2 regions of the Streptomyces thermoalcalitolerans genome follow, and region 1 is predicted to be linked to the other one. Evidence: riboswitches for the same ligand, from Rfam matches in the RefSeq annotation. Region 1 holds a riboswitch; the other holds the start of a gene.
What was found. A riboswitch is a leader RNA that binds a small molecule or an ion and turns the genes downstream of it on or off. The one in region 1 is predicted to bind cobalamin.
Positions count from the first base shown of each region.

Region 1 (7,874 bases):
CGGGGAGTCTGGAACCGGGGACTTTCAAGAGACGACCGGCCTCATCCGTTCGGGATCGATATGTCAAGATCGATGTGCAGATGCCGGACATGTACGCCCTGAAGCCAGCGTTTCACGACCTCGAAGCACTGCCAACGTGGCAGCACGAAGGTGCGGGGGCGAGGAGGAGGCCCGGTGTCCCGGCCCCGGTGCTCCATTGGATTTCGCGTCCCGAGCCGGCTCTTTTGCGGGCTGCGGCTTGGCGGCACCTGCGTCAGTGGGGCCAGTTCAGGGCGCACAGGCGTCTGTTCTGGCGGGTTGGGGGTGCTCCGCGGGCCGCTTCCGGAGATCCCCGTCCATCCCGAGGCGAAGGCGCCCGGCGGGGCCGACGAGGGTGTCCGCCGGATCGATCCGGCCCCTTCTCCGACCGCCGCCGAGGAGCCGTCCACCGGCTCGTCCATCGCCGCCTGATGGCAGGCCTCCCGGCTCATCCACCTCGATCCGCCGCCCGCCTACGCGGCCCGTCCGCCCCGGGACGACCCATGCCTGCCGGCAACCGGCCGCGCCCCGAAGAAGCAAAGAAGAGCAGAAGAGCACCGACTGAACGGGCCGCCCCCATCATCACCGGTCCGTCACGATCAGGTGAATATCCCGGACATGAGGAAACCGCACAGCTTCCCCACAAGTCCCACACGGAGAACGCACGAACATTCCGAGAGGAACACATGAGCCAGCAGCACCCGTACCAGCCCTACCCGCCGCAGCAGCCTCAGCCCGGGTATGGCCACCCGGCGCCGCAGCCGCCGAAGAAGCGCAGCGTCGGCAAGATCGTCGGCCTCGGGTGTCTGGGCATCGTCGGCCTGTTCGTCCTGCTGGGCGCTGTGGGCGCCGTCATCGGCGGCGGCGACTCCGGTGACAGCAAGGGAACATCAGCCGTCGCCGAGAAGACCCCGGGCGACAAGACCGAGGACTCCGGTCAGAAGGCCCCTGCGGACAACAAACCCGGCAAGGAGAAGGAGGAGGCCGCTTCCGAGGGTCCGGTGAAGATCACGGCGAAGAAGACCGACTTCTCCAAGAGCATTCTCGCCAGCAGCAGCGACTACACCAGCGTGCTCATCACCATCACCAACAACGGCGACGAGCCGATCGACGTGAACCCGCTGTACTTCACCATCACCGACACCAACGGCACCAAGCACACCGCCGAACTCGGTGTCGACGAGCAGCAGATCGACACGGTCGAACTCGCACCCGGCGAGAACATCACCGGCACCGTCACCGGCAAGGGCACCTTCACCGCGAAGTACGTCACCTACACCGACGGCTTCCTCGGCGACCCGGTCCGCGCCGACGTTTCCTGACACCGCCCGCCGGCACACGGCCGCGGCCCCCGCTTGCCCATGGCAGCGGGGGCCGCCACCTGCAACCACGCGCAATAGGGGAGCACGAAGCGTCGCACCGTCACCAGGGCCGCCGCACTCGCCGCCGCCACCGCAGCACTCACCGCTGCTGCGCCGCTCTCGGACGCCCCGCCGCGCGACCAGAACCTGGCCGCCGCCGGCTTCGGCAAGGCCGCCTGACCCGGCCGCGGCTGGGCCGGCATCAAAAGGGCCACGGGCAAGCGGCGTCGCTACCACCTACAGGCAGTCTCTGCCCGCCCGCGAAGCCGCCGCAGGCGGAATCCGACGAAGCACTACAGGGGTTCCTGCCGTCGGCGAGGCCGATCGCGCGGGCGGCGCTCGGGTCGCCGAGGGCGGTTCAGGCGCGGGACGTCCCTGGGCCGACGAGGATCCGGCGTCGGCACGGAAGGACACACCGGAAGGACATACAGGGATGAAAGGGCATCCAGGTTGAAGGGTGGCGTATAGGTCAACATCCTTCTGTCATGTCTCTTGCTTCCTCTGCCTTCGACCTGTCCAGCCTGCGCGACTACGCCTTCGACTGGGCCTTGGTAGATGTGGAGACCTCCGGGCTGGTCGCGCGCCGCGACCGGGTGCTGTCCGTGGCCGTGGTGACGCTGGGGCCGGACGGCGAACAGACCGGGGAATATTCGACGCTGCTGAATCCCGGCTGTGATCCCGGGCCCGTGCGGGTGCACGGGCTGACTCCCGAACGGCTGCGCGGGGCGCCCCGCTTCGAGGAGGTGGCCGGGCGGATCGGCGCGATGCTCCAGGGCCGGGTGCTGGTCGCGCACAACGCCCAGTTCGACTACGACTTCCTCGCGCACGAGTTCGCACGGGCCGGTCTGCGGCTGCCGGTCACGCGGAGGCTGTGCACGCTGGCGCTGAACCGGCGGATCGACCCGCCCACCCGCGACCTGAAACTGGGGACGCTCGCCGCGCACTACGGCGTCACGCGGGTGAAGGCGCACGACGCACTCGACGACACCCGGGTCCTGGCCGGGGTGCTGCGGGCCTCGCTGCGGGAGGCGGCGCGGCTGGAGCTGCCCCTGCCTCTGGTGGCCTGCCCGCCGCGGCAGAATTCCCGGTTCGCGCCACGCCCGCCCAAGACGCCGTGCGCCTTCCGCAACCCCGGGCGTCTCACCGCAGGCGGGCCGCTGGTGCAGGGCATGAAAGTGGCCGTCACCGGAGAGACCCGGACCCCGCGGACCGTGCTGGTGGAGCGGGCCGTCGCCGCCGGGTTGAACGTGGTGTCCTCCGTCAGCCGGCACACCAGCGTCCTGGTCGCCGACAACTCCTCCGCCGGCACCGCCAAGGCCCGGCGGGCACGGGCGGACGGCGTGCCGGTCATCGACGAACAGACCTTCCTGGAACTGCTGGACGACGTACGGCCGGGAACTCCGCATGAGGCGGCGGCCCCGGCTCCCCCGGGCACGCCCGCGCAGCCGCCTACCGTGCCCGCGCAGCGGTCACCCGACCGGGTCGATGCCGTCGCTCCCCGGCCTCCGGCCCCCGTTTCCGCTCCCTCTCCCGCCACGGGGTCAGGAACACGGCCCGGCCCCGACGAGCCGGAGCACCAACCGAAGCCTGCCCGGCGCCGCGCGCGACCGAACGGTCCCCTGGCGGGGCGACGTGTGCTCGTCCTGGGCGGCACGCACCCCCAGGCCGCAAGGGCCCGTGCGCGCATCGTCGAACTCGGGGGCGCCGCCGCCATCAACCTGTCCGCGAGCGTCACCGATGTCGTCCTGCTCCCCAGGGGTGAGACCGACCGCCGTATGCGGCGCATCACCTCGCTCGCCGTGCCCACGCACGACGCGGCCTGGCTCGACGCCCCGGTCCTCGAGCAGGCCGCCGACGACCGGCGCCCGGCCCCTCAGGTGCTGCCGCGCGGCGGCGTCGTCGACCTTCCCGGTCCGGACGAGCGGACCCCGGCGTCCCCGTGGACCGTCACGGCCTCCTGGGCGCAGCAGACGACGTGTGAGATCGACGTGGTCGCGTTCGTGCTCGATGAGGACGAACAGGTGGCCTTCGACGAGGACTTCGTCTTCTACGGTGCCCCGGAGAACCCCGGTGGGACGGTACGGCTGCTCAGCGACGGACCGACCGAGCAGACCATCAGCATCGACCTCGCCACGCTGCCGCCGTCGGCCCGGCGCGTCGTCGTCGCGGCCGCCATCGACGGCACGCCCACCTTCGGCGACGTCGGCGCCATCCAGATCAGCTCCGGTCCCGGCACCAGTGCCGCGCCGTTCGTCCAGGCCACCGTGGACGCCGCGACCACCGAGCGCACCATGCTGCTCACCGAGATCTACCGTCGCGGCCCCCGCTGGCGGCTTCGCGTCGTCGGCCAGGGCTACGACCACGGTCTGGACGCCCTCGCCCGTCGGTACGGCGTCGACGTCGTCGACTGATCCGGCCGGCCCGCGCGGCGAACGCCTCGTACGCCCCGCCGCCCGGGGGCACGAACCGCGTCTCCTCGACGGCGGCGCGGACACGCGGCAGCGGGAGGCCGACGGCTCCGGTGCGCTCGCGCGCTCTCCCGCCGTGCTCGTGTGCGCTCTCCCGCCGTGCTTGTCAGCGGCTTCCGCCGGGCACTACGCTCACCATGCTTCGGTGAACGGGAAATCCGGTGTGATGCCGGTGCGGCCCTCGCCACTGTGATCGGGAAGTCCGGCTCCGGCCCCTCGCGGGCAGCCACTGGGCCTTCGCGGGCCTGGGAAGGCGGAGTCCGGGCGCTCTCACCCGTCAGCCAGGAGACCGGCCGAGGCGCGTCAACCATCCACGAGGTGCTGGAGAGGGTCTGCCGAGCCATGCACATAGCCGAGGGCTTTCTGCCTCCGGCGCACGCGGTCGCCTGGGGCGTCGCGTCCGCGCCGTTCGTCGTCCACGGAGTACGGACACTCACCCGTGAGGTCAGGAAGCACCCGGAGAGCACACTGCTCCTCGGCGCCTCCGGTGCCTTCACCTTCGTCCTGTCCGCTCTGAAACTGCCGTCGGTCACCGGGAGTTGTTCCCATCCGACCGGCACCGGGCTGGGTGCCATCCTGTTCCGGCCGCCGGTCATGGCGGTGCTGGGCACCATCACGCTGCTCTTCCAGGCGCTGCTGCTGGCCCACGGCGGGCTGACCACGCTCGGCGCCAACGTCTTCTCCATGGCGGTCGTCGGGCCCTGGGTGGGGTACGGCGTCCACCGGCTGCTGCGCCGCTGTGACGTGCCGCTGATGGTCGCGGTGTTCTTCGGCGCGTTCGCCGCCGATCTGTCCACCTACTGCGTCACCTCCGTGCAGCTGGCGCTCGCCTTCCCCGACCCGGGCAGCGGATTCCTGGGAGCGCTCGGCAAGTTCGGTTCGGTCTTCGCCGTGACGCAGATCCCGCTCGCAGTGAGCGAGGGGCTGCTCACGGTGCTCGTGATGCGGCTGCTGGTGCAGTCCAGCAAGGGTGAACTGACCCGGCTGGGGGTGCTCGTGACCGGCGGGCGGACCGAGGCGAAGGCGACCGGCACCGGGGCGGTGGCGTGATGAGGAAGAACACGAGGACCAACCTCCTGCTGCTGCTCGCCGTGGTCGCGCTCGCCGTGCTGCCCCTGGTGCTCGGCCTCGGCGACCACAAGGAGGAGCCGTTCACCGGCGCCGACGCCGAGGCGGAGACGGTGATCACCGAGCTCGAACCGGACTACGAGCCGTGGTTCTCCCCGCTGTACGAACCGCCCTCCGGGGAGATCGAGTCTGCGCTGTTCGCCGTGCAGGCCGCCCTCGGCTCGGGCGTGCTCGCCTACTACTTCGGTCTCCGCCGGGGCCGCCGGCAGGGTGAGCAGCGGGCCCGCGCACGGCAGGCCGCCGCCGAGGACGCCGGGAGCACCGCCGAGAAGTCCGAGGTCCAGGGGTCCTGAGTCCCGTGCTGCCGATCGACACGGCGGCGCACAGCAGTCGCTGGCGCTGCCGCCATCCCGTGGACAAGGCCGTGCTCGGACTGGGCCTGACCGCCCTGGCGATCGCCCTGCCGCCCTGGCCGGGCGCGGCCCTGGTGCTCCTCACCACCCTCGTGGTGCTGCTGGGCCCGGCGGGAGTGCCGGGCCGGCGGCTGTGGCGTGCCTACCGGGTGCCTCTGGGCTTCTGCGTCACCGGAGCCGCCACCCTCCTCGTCCAGGTCGGCGGCCCGGAGGGAGTGCTGTCCCTCGCCGACGACGGACCGCGCCGCGCCGGTGAACTGCTGCTGCGCACCTCGGCCGCCTCCCTCGGTGTGCTGCTGTTCGCCTTCACCACCCCGATGTCCGACCTGCTGCCCCGGCTGATCAGGGCCGGGGTGCCCGACCCGGTCGTGGACGTCGCCCTGGTGACCTACCGCATGAGCTCTCTGCTGCTGGACTCGATCCGCCGGGTCCGTGCGGCCCAGGCCGCCCGGCTCGGGCACACCACCCGGGCCGCGACCTGGCGCTCCCTGGCCGGACTCGGCGCCACCGCCTTCGTCCGCGCCTTCGACCGGGCCTCCCGGCTCCAGGCCGGACTCGCCGGACGCGGCTACGACGGCACCCTGCGGGTGCTGGTGCCCGAGGCCCGGGTCTCCGTCCGGTTCACCCTCGGCAGCGTCGTGCTCCTCGGCTGCGTCGCCGCTCTCACCTTCGTGCTGAAAGGGCCCTTGTCATGAGTGAGCCAGGTGAGCAGGTGCTCGTCGCCCTGCGGGGGGCGTCCTTCGCCTACGAGGACGGCCCCACCGTCCTCGACGGCCTCGACTTCGACATCCGCGAGGGACGCGCGCTCGTTCTGCTCGGCCGCAACGGCAGCGGCAAGACCACCCTGCTGCGGCTGCTCAGCGGGGGGCTGAGGCCCCGCACCGGCCGGCTGACCGTCGAGGGACGGCCGGTGACGTACGACCGCAAGGGGCTGACCCGGCTGCGGACCACCGTCCAGCTGGTCGTCCAGGACCCCGACGACCAGCTCTTCGCCGCCTCCGTCGCCCAGGACGTGTCGTTCGGGCCGCTCAACCTCGGCCTGCCGGACACCGAGGTCCGGGCCCGGGTCGACGAGGCCCTCGGCGCCCTCGGCATCACCCATCTGGCCGACCGGCCCACCCATCTGCTCTCCTACGGGCAGCGCAAACGCACCGCCATCGCCGGTGCGATTGCCATGCGGCCCCGTGTGCTCATCCTCGACGAACCGACCGCCGGCCTCGACCCGGACGGGCAGGAGCGGCTGCTCGTCACCCTCGGCGAGCTGCGGGCGGGCGGCACCACGGTCGTCATGGCCACCCACGACGTCGACCTCGCCCTGCGCTGGGCCGACGACGCGGCCCTGCTCACCCCGGACGGGGTGCGGACCGGTCCGGCGGCGGCGATGCTGGCCCGTACGGATCTGCTCCGGCAGGCGGGGCTGCGGCTGCCGTGGGGCGTCGCGGCGGCGGAACTGCTGCTCGCGCAGGGCCTGTTGACGGATGCCGCGGCCGCTCCGCGCACCCCGGAGGAGCTGTCCGCGTTCCTGCGGGCCGACACCGCTTCCCCGGTCCGCGCCGACGGCTGACGCATCCGGCACACGGCCGGCCGGGGTCAGCCGATCCGTGCGGCGAACGCCCTGTACGCCGTGTCGTCGAAGAGCACGAATCGCACCTCCTCGACGGCGGTCCCGGTCCGCCGGACGGTCTCCACCGCGATCCGGGCCGCGTCGTCCAGCGGCCAGCGGTGGACGCCGGTGGAGATGGCCGGGAAGGCGACCGTCCGTGCGCCGAGCTCGTCGGCGACGCGAAGGGACTCGCGGTAGCAGGAGGCCAGCAGGTGCGAGCGGTCCTCGGTGCGGCTGTGGACGGGACCGACGGTGTGGATCACCCATCGGGCGTCCAGGTCACCGGCCGTCGTGGCGACCGCCTGGCCGGTGGGCAGGCCCTTGCCGTAGCGGGAGGCGCGCAGGGCACGGCACTCCTGGAGGATCGCGGGGCCGCCGCGGCGGTGGATGGCGCCGTCGACGCCTCCGCCGCCGAGAAGGGAGGAGTTGGCGGCGTTGACGATCGCGTCGACGCGCTGCCGGGTGATGTCGCCCTGGACGAGGGTGAGGGTGGTGGACGTCATGACTGCCGCAGCCTCCGCCAGACGGCCTTCGCCGCGTTGTGCCCCGACATGCCGTGCACTCCGGGGCCCGGCGGGGTGGCCGAGGAGCAGAGGAAGACGGCCGGGTGCGGAGTGCTGTACGGGAAGAGGGACGGCTTGGGACGCAGCAGGAGCTGAAGCCCCGAGGCCGCGCCGGTGGCGATGTCGCCGCCGACGTAGTTGGCGTTGCGGGCGGCGATCTCGGGCGGGCCGGCGACGGCACGGGCGAGGACACGGTCGCGGAAGCCGGGGGCGTAGCGTTCCAGCTGGCGTTCCACGGCGTCGGTGAGGTCCCCGGTCCAGCCGTTGGGGACATGGCCGTACACCCAGAAGACCTGCTTCCCGGCGGGTGCGCGGGTGGGGTCGGCGACGCTGGGCTGGACCGTGATGAGGAAGGGCCGGTCGGGTGCGCGGCCCTCGCG
Region 1 covers NZ_BAAAHG010000009.1:95,450-103,323, forward strand. Annotated here, with positions in the region: gene ABD224_RS08240 (hypothetical protein) at 298-450, shown strand; gene ABD224_RS08245 (DUF4352 domain-containing protein) at 705-1,340, shown strand; gene ABD224_RS08250 (TerD family protein) at 1,865-3,790, shown strand; cobalamin riboswitch at 3,974-4,159, shown strand; gene ABD224_RS08255 (energy-coupling factor ABC transporter permease) at 4,190-4,897, shown strand; gene ABD224_RS08260 (energy-coupling factor ABC transporter substrate-binding protein) at 4,897-5,268, shown strand; gene cbiQ (cobalt ECF transporter T component CbiQ) at 5,274-6,023, shown strand; gene ABD224_RS08270 (energy-coupling factor ABC transporter ATP-binding protein) at 6,020-6,892, shown strand; gene ABD224_RS08275 (O-acetyl-ADP-ribose deacetylase) at 6,919-7,434, opposite strand; gene ABD224_RS08280 (phytoene desaturase family protein) at 7,431-7,874, opposite strand, start outside.

Region 2 (7,874 bases), on a different contig from region 1:
AATGGTGTAGACCAGTAGGGGGAGCTTGGCTTAGACCAATAGGGCTGTCAAGGGTGCGCAAGCGGGCACGAGAAGCCCGTTATGGGACCGCGATATGCAGGGACCTTTCATTGCCCGACCGGCACCCGACCGGCCCGGACGGACGCCCTCGTTCCCCTGGACCACCGGCCGCCGCCTCCCGCCCGCGGCCCGTCCGCCGCCGTGGACCACCGGCCCCGTACCGGGGGATGGACTAGACCAACCGGGGTCACGGCGGTATACAGAGAAGATCACGGAGCGTGCGGGTGGACCACCGCGCACCGAGCCGTGCCACGATGTGAGCCGTGGCCGATGGGATGTCGGTCGCTTCGGCACAGGAGCCGGGAAGGCAGAGCATGAGCACCGACGTCAGCAGTGCGGAGAACGAGGGTGGGACGACCGTCCGTACCGCGCGTGTGCCCAAGTACTACCGTCTGAAGAAGCACCTGCTCGACATGACGGAGACCCAGGCGCCCGGTACGCCGGTCCCGCCCGAGCGGACGCTGGCGGCCGAGTTCGACACCTCGCGCACCACCGTGCGCCAGGCCCTGCAGGAACTGGTCGTCGAGGGCCGGCTGGAGCGCATCCAGGGCAAGGGCACCTTCGTCGCCAAACCGAAGGTCTCCCAGATCCTGCAACTCACCTCCTACACCGAGGACATGCGCGCCCAGGGCCTGGAGCCGACCTCGCAGCTCCTCGACATCGGCTACATCACCGCCGACGACCGGCTCGCGAACCTGCTGGACATCGCCACCGGCGGACGCGTCCTGCGCATCGAGCGGCTGCGCATGGCCAACGGCGAGCCCATGGCCATCGAGACCACGCATCTGTCGGCCAAGCGCTTCCCGGCGCTGCGCCGCAGCCTGACGAAGTACACCTCCCTCTACACCGCCCTCGCCGAGGTCTACGACGTCCATCTCGCCGAGGCCGAGGAGACCATCGAGACCGCACTGGCCACTCCGCGCGAGGCGGGCCTGCTCGGCACCGACGTGGGCCTGCCGATGCTGCTGCTCTCCCGGCACTCGCTGGACCAGGAGGGCCGGCCGGTGGAGTGGGTGCGGTCGGTGTACCGCGGGGACCGCTACAAGTTCGTGGCCCGGCTCAAGCGGCCCGCCGACTGAGGCGGGCGGTCACCGTCCGGCTCAAGACAACTGTGAACAAGGGGTTCCGTTCCCTCGGCACCGTGACCTAGATTTCCTGCGCACTTTGCCGGTGACCTGCGAGGGAGCGGAGCCGCACATGTCAGACGTCCCAGGATTCGGCAGAGGGGTGGTGACCCCCGCGCGGGTGGTCATCGGCCTCTGCCTCGTCGCACCGTTCGTGGCGATGCTGTGGGTCGGTTCGTACGCCAAGACCGACCCCGTGCTCATCGGGATCCCGTTCTTCTACTGGTACCAGATGCTGTGGGTGATCATCTCCACGGCGCTGACGATGGTCGCCTACAAGCTGTGGCAGCGTGACCAGCGCGACCGCGCCACCCGGTCCGAGGACGGAGGCGCGTCGAAGTGAAGGACGGCGTCAACGGCGTCGCGCTCGGCGTCTGCATCTTCTTCTTCCTGCTCGTCACCGTCATGGGCTTCATGGCCGCCCGCTGGCGCAAGGCCGAGAACGAGCACACTCTCGACGAGTGGGGGCTGGGAGGACGGTCGTTCGGCACCTGGATCACCTGGTTCCTGCTCGGCGGCGACCTGTACACGGCGTACACCTTCGTGGCCGTGCCCGCGGCGATCTACGCGACCGGCGCGGCCGGCTTCTTCGCGGTGCCGTACACGATCCTGGTGTACCCGTTGATCTTCACGTTCCTGCCGCGGCTGTGGTCGGTGTCCCACCGGCACGGGTACGTGACGACCTCGGACTTCGTCCGCGGCCGGTTCGGCTCCAAGAGCCTGTCGCTGGCGATGGCGCTCACCGGCATCCTCGCCACCATGCCGTACATCGCGCTCCAACTCGTCGGCATCCAGGCGGTGCTGGACGTGATGGGCGTCGGCGGCGGCGACAGCACCCACTGGTTCGTGAAGGACCTGCCGCTGCTGCTCGCCTTCGGTGTGCTGGCGGCGTACACCTACTCGTCGGGGCTGCGTGCGCCCGCGCTGATCGCGTTCGTGAAGGACACCCTCATCTACCTCGTCATCGCGGTCGCGATCATCTACATCCCGATCAAGCTGGGCGGCTTCCACGACGTGTTCGCCAAGGCGGGCGAGAAGTACGCCGAGGCGGGGGCGGGCGGTCTGGTGCCGGCACCGGCCGGCCAGTGGACGTACGCCACGCTGGCCCTGGGCTCCGCGCTCGCGCTGTTCATGTACCCGCACTCGATCACCGCGACGCTGTCCTCGCGCAGCCGTGAGGTGATCCGCCGCAACACCACCATCCTGCCGCTGTACTCGCTGATGCTGGGCATGCTCGCTCTGCTGGGCTTCATGGCCATCGCGGCCGGGGTGAAGGTGGACAACGGCCAGCTCGCCATTCCGCAGCTGTTCGAGAACATGTTCCCGGACTGGTTCGCGGGCGTGGCGTTCGCGGCGATCGGCATCGGTGCGCTGGTGCCCGCGGCGATCATGTCGATCGCCGCCGCGAACCTGTTCACCCGCAACGTCTACAAGGACTTCATCAGGCCGAACGCCACGGCCGAGGAGGAGACCCGGGTCTCCAAGATCGTGTCGCTGCTGGTGAAGGTGGGCGCGCTGGTCTTCGTGCTGGCCATGGACAAGACGGTCGCCATCAACTTCCAGCTGCTCGGCGGCATCTGGATCCTGCAGACCTTCCCGGCCCTGGTCGGCGGTCTGTTCACCCGCTGGTTCCACCGCTGGGCGCTGCTGGCGGGCTGGGCGGTCGGCATGGTCTACGGCACGGTCGCGGCCTACGGGGTCGCCTCGCCGACGCAGAAGCACTTCGGCGGTTCGGCGAAGGAGATCCCGGGCATCGGCGAGGTCGGCTACATCGGTCTGACGGCGTTCGTGCTCAATGCGGCCGTCGTGGTGGTCCTGACGGTCGTTCTGAGGGCGGTCAAGGCGCCCGAGGGCACCGACGAGACCAAGCCGGAGGACTACACGGCGGACGCGGGCGACCCGGGGGTCGAGGTGGAACTCCCGCCGGCCACCGCGGGAGCCGCCCGCTGAGGAACGGGTGTGACGCGGGCCGCCGGTTCTCCTCCGGCGGCCCGCTGTCGTATCCGTGCGGCACACTTCACGCCCATGGACTTCACGATCCGGCCGGTGGAACCCGGCGAGTACGACACCCTCGGGGAGATCACCGCCCAGGCCTATCTCCAGGACGGGCTCCTCGATTTCGGGGAGAGCGACGCGTACCTCGGCGAACTGCGCGACGTGGCCAAGCGGGCGGCCGCCGCCGAGGTGCTGGTGGCCGTGGCGGACGACAACGAGGTGCTCGGTGGCGTGACCTTCGTGCCCGCCGGAGGTCCCCTGGCCGAGATCTCCGGCCCGGGCGAGGCCGAGATACGGATGCTCGCGGTCGCGCACGCGGCCCGCCGCCGGGGTGTCGGCGAGGCGCTCGTACGGGCCTGTCTGGACCGGGCACGGGCCATGGACGGCTGTGTCCGCGTGGTGCTGTCGACCCAGAGCACCATGCACTCCGCCCACCGGATCTACGAACGCCTGGGCTTCGTCCGCACACCCGAACGCGACTGGAACCCCCTGCCGCACATCGACGACATCACTCTGCTCACCTACGCGCTGACGCTGAACTGACGACCGGACCGGCACCGAGCCGGCTCCGGGCCGACGCCACGTTACCCATCTGACCCAGGCTCAGCACAACATCTGGGGGTGCTTCCCCGCCCCGGCACAACATGTATGCTCATGCTCGCTGTCGCCGCAGGGGAATCCGGTGCGAATCCGGAACTGTCCCGCAACGGTGTATTCGCACACGTGTGCCCGCATGGCCGTGTACGTGCGTCAGTCCGAGTACCTGCCGGCAGTGCACCCGGCCGCCCGGTCCGGGTGCCCCGACGTCCAGGCCTCGTGGGGTGGGCCGGTGGACGCGACGCCGCGTGCGCTCGTGTGCTGCCCTGCCCTCGACGAGGCCCGTGCCGAGCGAGGGAGATCCCACGTGACCATCGCGTCAGCCGACCCGGCCTCAGCCACGGCCCCGGAGGCCGGCAGTCCCGGCGCCGCACTGCTGCAGACCCTGACCGAGTTGACCGCCGACCTTCCCGACGCCGACCCCGGCCGGGTCGCCGCCGCCGCGCTGCGCGGCCGGTCGGCCCACGCCGACGAGGCCGAGCTGCGGGAACTGGCCACGGAGGCGGCCGCCGGACTCATCTCCGAGGACCCCGCCTACTCACGGCTGGCCGCCCGGCTGCTGACCCTCGGCATCCGCGACGAGGTCGCCTCCCAGGGCGTCACGTCGTTCACCGGCTCCATCGCCGTCGGTCACCGCGAGGGCCTGATCGCCGACCGGACGGCCGCGTTCGTCCGCGTGCACGGCGAACGGCTGGACGCCCTGGTCGACCCGGCCGCCGACGACCGCTTCGGCTACTTCGGTCTGCGCACCCTGTACAGCCGCTATCTGCTGCGGCACCCGGTCAGCCGCAAGGTGATCGAGACGCCCCAGTACTTCCTGCTGCGGGTGGCGAGCGGCCTGGCCGAGGACGACACCGCGCGCTCCCTCGACGAGGTCGCGGAGCTGTACGGGCTGATGAGCCGCCTCGACTACCTGCCCTCCTCCCCCACGCTGTTCAACTCCGGCACCCGGCACCCCCAGATGTCGTCCTGCTATCTGCTGGACTCCCCCGGGGACGAGCTGGACTCGATCTACGAGCGCTACCACCAGGTCGCCCGTCTGTCCAAGCACGCCGGCGGCATCGGCATCGCCTACTCCCGCATCCGCTCGCGCGGTTCGCTGATCCGCGGCACCAACGGGCTCTCGGGCGGCATCGTGCCGTTCCTGAAGACCCTGGACGCCTCGGTGGCCGCCGTGAACCAGGGCGGCCGGCGCAAGGGCGCGGCGGCGGTCTACCTGGAGACCTGGCACGCGGACGTCGAGGAGTTCCTGGAGCTGCGGGACAACACCGGCGACGACGCCCGCCGCACGCACAACCTGAACCTCGCGCACTGGGTCCCCGACGAGTTCATGCGCCGGGTGGACGCAGACGAGCAGTGGTCGCTGTTCTCCCCCTCCGACGTGCCGGAGCTGACCGATCTGTGGGGCGAGGAGTTCGACGCCGCGTACCGGGCCGCGGAGGCCAGGGGCCTGGCGAAAAAGACACTGCCGGCCCGCGAGCTGTACGGCCGCATGATGCGCACCCTCGCGCAGACCGGCAACGGCTGGATGACCTTCAAGGACACCGCCAACCGCACCGCCAACCAGACGGCCGAGCCCGGCCACGTCGTCCACTCCTCCAACCTCTGCACGGAGATCCTGGAGGTCACGGACGACGGCGAGACCGCGGTCTGCAACCTGGGGTCGGTCAATCTGAGCGCGTTCGTGCGCGACGGGGACGGCGAGGACAGCAAGGACAGCGGGGACAGCGGGGGCGTCGGGAGCATCGACTGGGAGCGGCTGGACGAGACGGTCCGCACCGCCGTCACCTTCCTCGACCGCGTGGTCGACATCAACTTCTACCCGACCGAGCAGGCACGCCGGTCCAACGCCCGGTGGCGCCCGGTGGGCCTGGGGGTCATGGGCCTGCAGGACGTGTTCTTCAAGCTGCGGCTGCCCTTCGACTCCCCGGAGGCGAGGGCCCTGTCCACCCGGATCGCCGAACGGATCATGCTCGCCGCGTACGAGACCTCCGTCGCGCTCGCCGAGCGGCACGGCCCCCTTCCGGCCTGGGAGAAGACCCGTACGGCCCGGGGTGTGCTGCACCCCGACCACTACGACGTCGCGTTCACCTGGCCCGAGCGCTGGGCGGCCCTGCGCGAGCGCGTCGCCGCGGCCGGCATGCGCAACGCGCTGCTGCTCGCCATCGCCCCGACCGCCACCATCGCCTCGATCGCGGGCGTGTACGAGTGCATCGAGCCGCAGGTCTCCAACCTGTTCAAGCGCGAGACGCTGTCCGGGGAGTTCCTCCAGGTCAACTCCTATCTGGTGGCCGACCTGAAGAAGCTCGGCGTCTGGGACGCCCGGACCCGGGAGGCACTGCGCGAGGCGGGCGGCTCGGTGCAGGGCTTCGTCTGGATCCCCGAGGACGTACGGAAGCTGTACCGCACGGCGTGGGAGATCCCGCAGCGCGCCCTGATCGACATGGCGGCCGCCCGCACCCCGTTCCTGGACCAGTCGCAGTCCCTGAACCTGTTCATGGAGACGCCGACCATCGGCAAGCTCTCCTCGATGTACGCGTACGCGTGGAAGCAGGGCCTGAAGACGACGTACTACCTGCGTTCCCGCCCGGCCACCCGGATCGCCCCCGCGGCCCGGGCACAGCACCGCACCACCGCCCCCGCACCGCGGGCGACCGCGTCGGACGCCGTCGCCTGCTCCCTGGAGAACCCCGAGTCCTGCGAGGCCTGCCAGTGATGTCCACCCGTCCCCCGGCCGCCCGCCCCCAGAATCTGCTCGACCCCGGCTTCGAGCTGACCCTGCGTCCGATGCGCTACCCCGACTTCTACGAGCGCTACCGGGACGCCATCAAGAACACCTGGACCGTGGAGGAGGTCGACCTCCACTCGGACGTCCCCGACCTCGCGAAGCTGACGCCGGGCGAGCATCACCTCATCAGCCGGCTGGTCGCGTTCTTCGCCACCGGCGACTCGATCGTCGCCAACAACCTGGTGCTGACCCTCTACAAGCACATCAACTCCCCCGAGGCGCGGCTGTATCTGAGCAGGCAGCTCTTCGAGGAGGCGGTGCACGTCCAGTTCTATCTGACGCTGCTGGACACCTATCTCCCCGACCCGGACGACCGCGCCGCCGCCTTCGCGGCCATCGAGCACATCCCCTCCATCCGCGAGAAGGCCGAGTTCTGCTTCACGTGGATGGACTCGGTGGAGGAGCTGGACCGTCTGGAGACGAAGGCGGACCGCCGTCGCTTCCTGCTCAATCTGATCTGCTTCGCCGCGTGCATCGAGGGTCTGTTCTTCTACGGCGCCTTCGCCTACGTGTACTGGTTCCGCAGCCGGGGCCTGCTGCACGGGCTGGCCACCGGCACCAACTGGGTGTTCCGGGACGAGACGATGCACATGTCGTTCGCCTTCGACGTGGTGGACACCGTCCGCAAGGAGGAGCCGGACCTCTTCGACGACGCGTTGCAGCAGCAGGTCACCGACATGCTGAGGGAGGCGGTCGGGGCCGAGCTGCAGTTCGCGCGTGATCTGTGCGGTGACGGCCTGCCGGGGATGAACACCGACTCCATGCGGCAGTACCTGGAGTGCGTCGCCGATCAGCGTCTGACACGTCTCGGCTTCGCCCCGGTGTACGGCTCGGACAACCCCTTCTCCTTCATGGAGCTCCAGGGTGTTCAGGAGCTGACCAACTTCTTCGAACGGCGTCCGTCGGCGTACCAGGTGGCGGTGGAGGGCACCGTCGACCTGAACGAGGACTTCTGACCGGCGCACCTCTGCCGGGGGTCCCGGTTCTTCCGGGGCCCCTGGTCCTTCCGGGGCTTCCGGCCCTCCCGGGCCCGCCGGAGCTGACGGTCGATACGGAGGTCGCGGACGGCACCGATCGCCGCGGGCAGGACCATGAGGACCAGGAGCCCGAGGACGGTGATCAGGGTGATGAGACCTTGCAGCTGTGTCGTATCCATGGACACCACTGTCGCGCCGGGCACTCCCTTTCGTGAGTGGCAGGACTGCCGTACATCTTCAAATTCCTGCCACTGCCGCGGCATACTGGCAGCATGCTGAAGAACGTGGCCGCCGTCCTGCTGGACCAGGTGCATCCCTTCGAACTCGGCGTCG
Region 2 covers NZ_BAAAHG010000028.1:34,712-42,585, reverse strand. Annotated here, with positions in the region: gene ABD224_RS17135 (GntR family transcriptional regulator) at 375-1,139, shown strand; gene ABD224_RS17130 (DUF3311 domain-containing protein) at 1,258-1,527, shown strand; gene mctP (monocarboxylate uptake permease MctP) at 1,524-3,134, shown strand; gene ABD224_RS17120 (GNAT family N-acetyltransferase) at 3,210-3,722, shown strand; adenosylcobalamin-variant (AdoCbl-variant) riboswitch at 3,841-3,952, shown strand; gene ABD224_RS17115 (ribonucleoside-diphosphate reductase subunit alpha) at 4,084-6,492, shown strand; gene ABD224_RS17110 (ribonucleotide-diphosphate reductase subunit beta) at 6,492-7,520, shown strand; gene ABD224_RS17105 (helix-turn-helix domain-containing protein) at 7,814-7,874, shown strand, end outside.
Region 2: linked by a shared signal. The riboswitch ahead of ABD224_RS17115 (ribonucleoside-diphosphate reductase subunit alpha) and the one ahead of ABD224_RS08255 (energy-coupling factor ABC transporter permease) in region 1 are both predicted to bind cobalamin.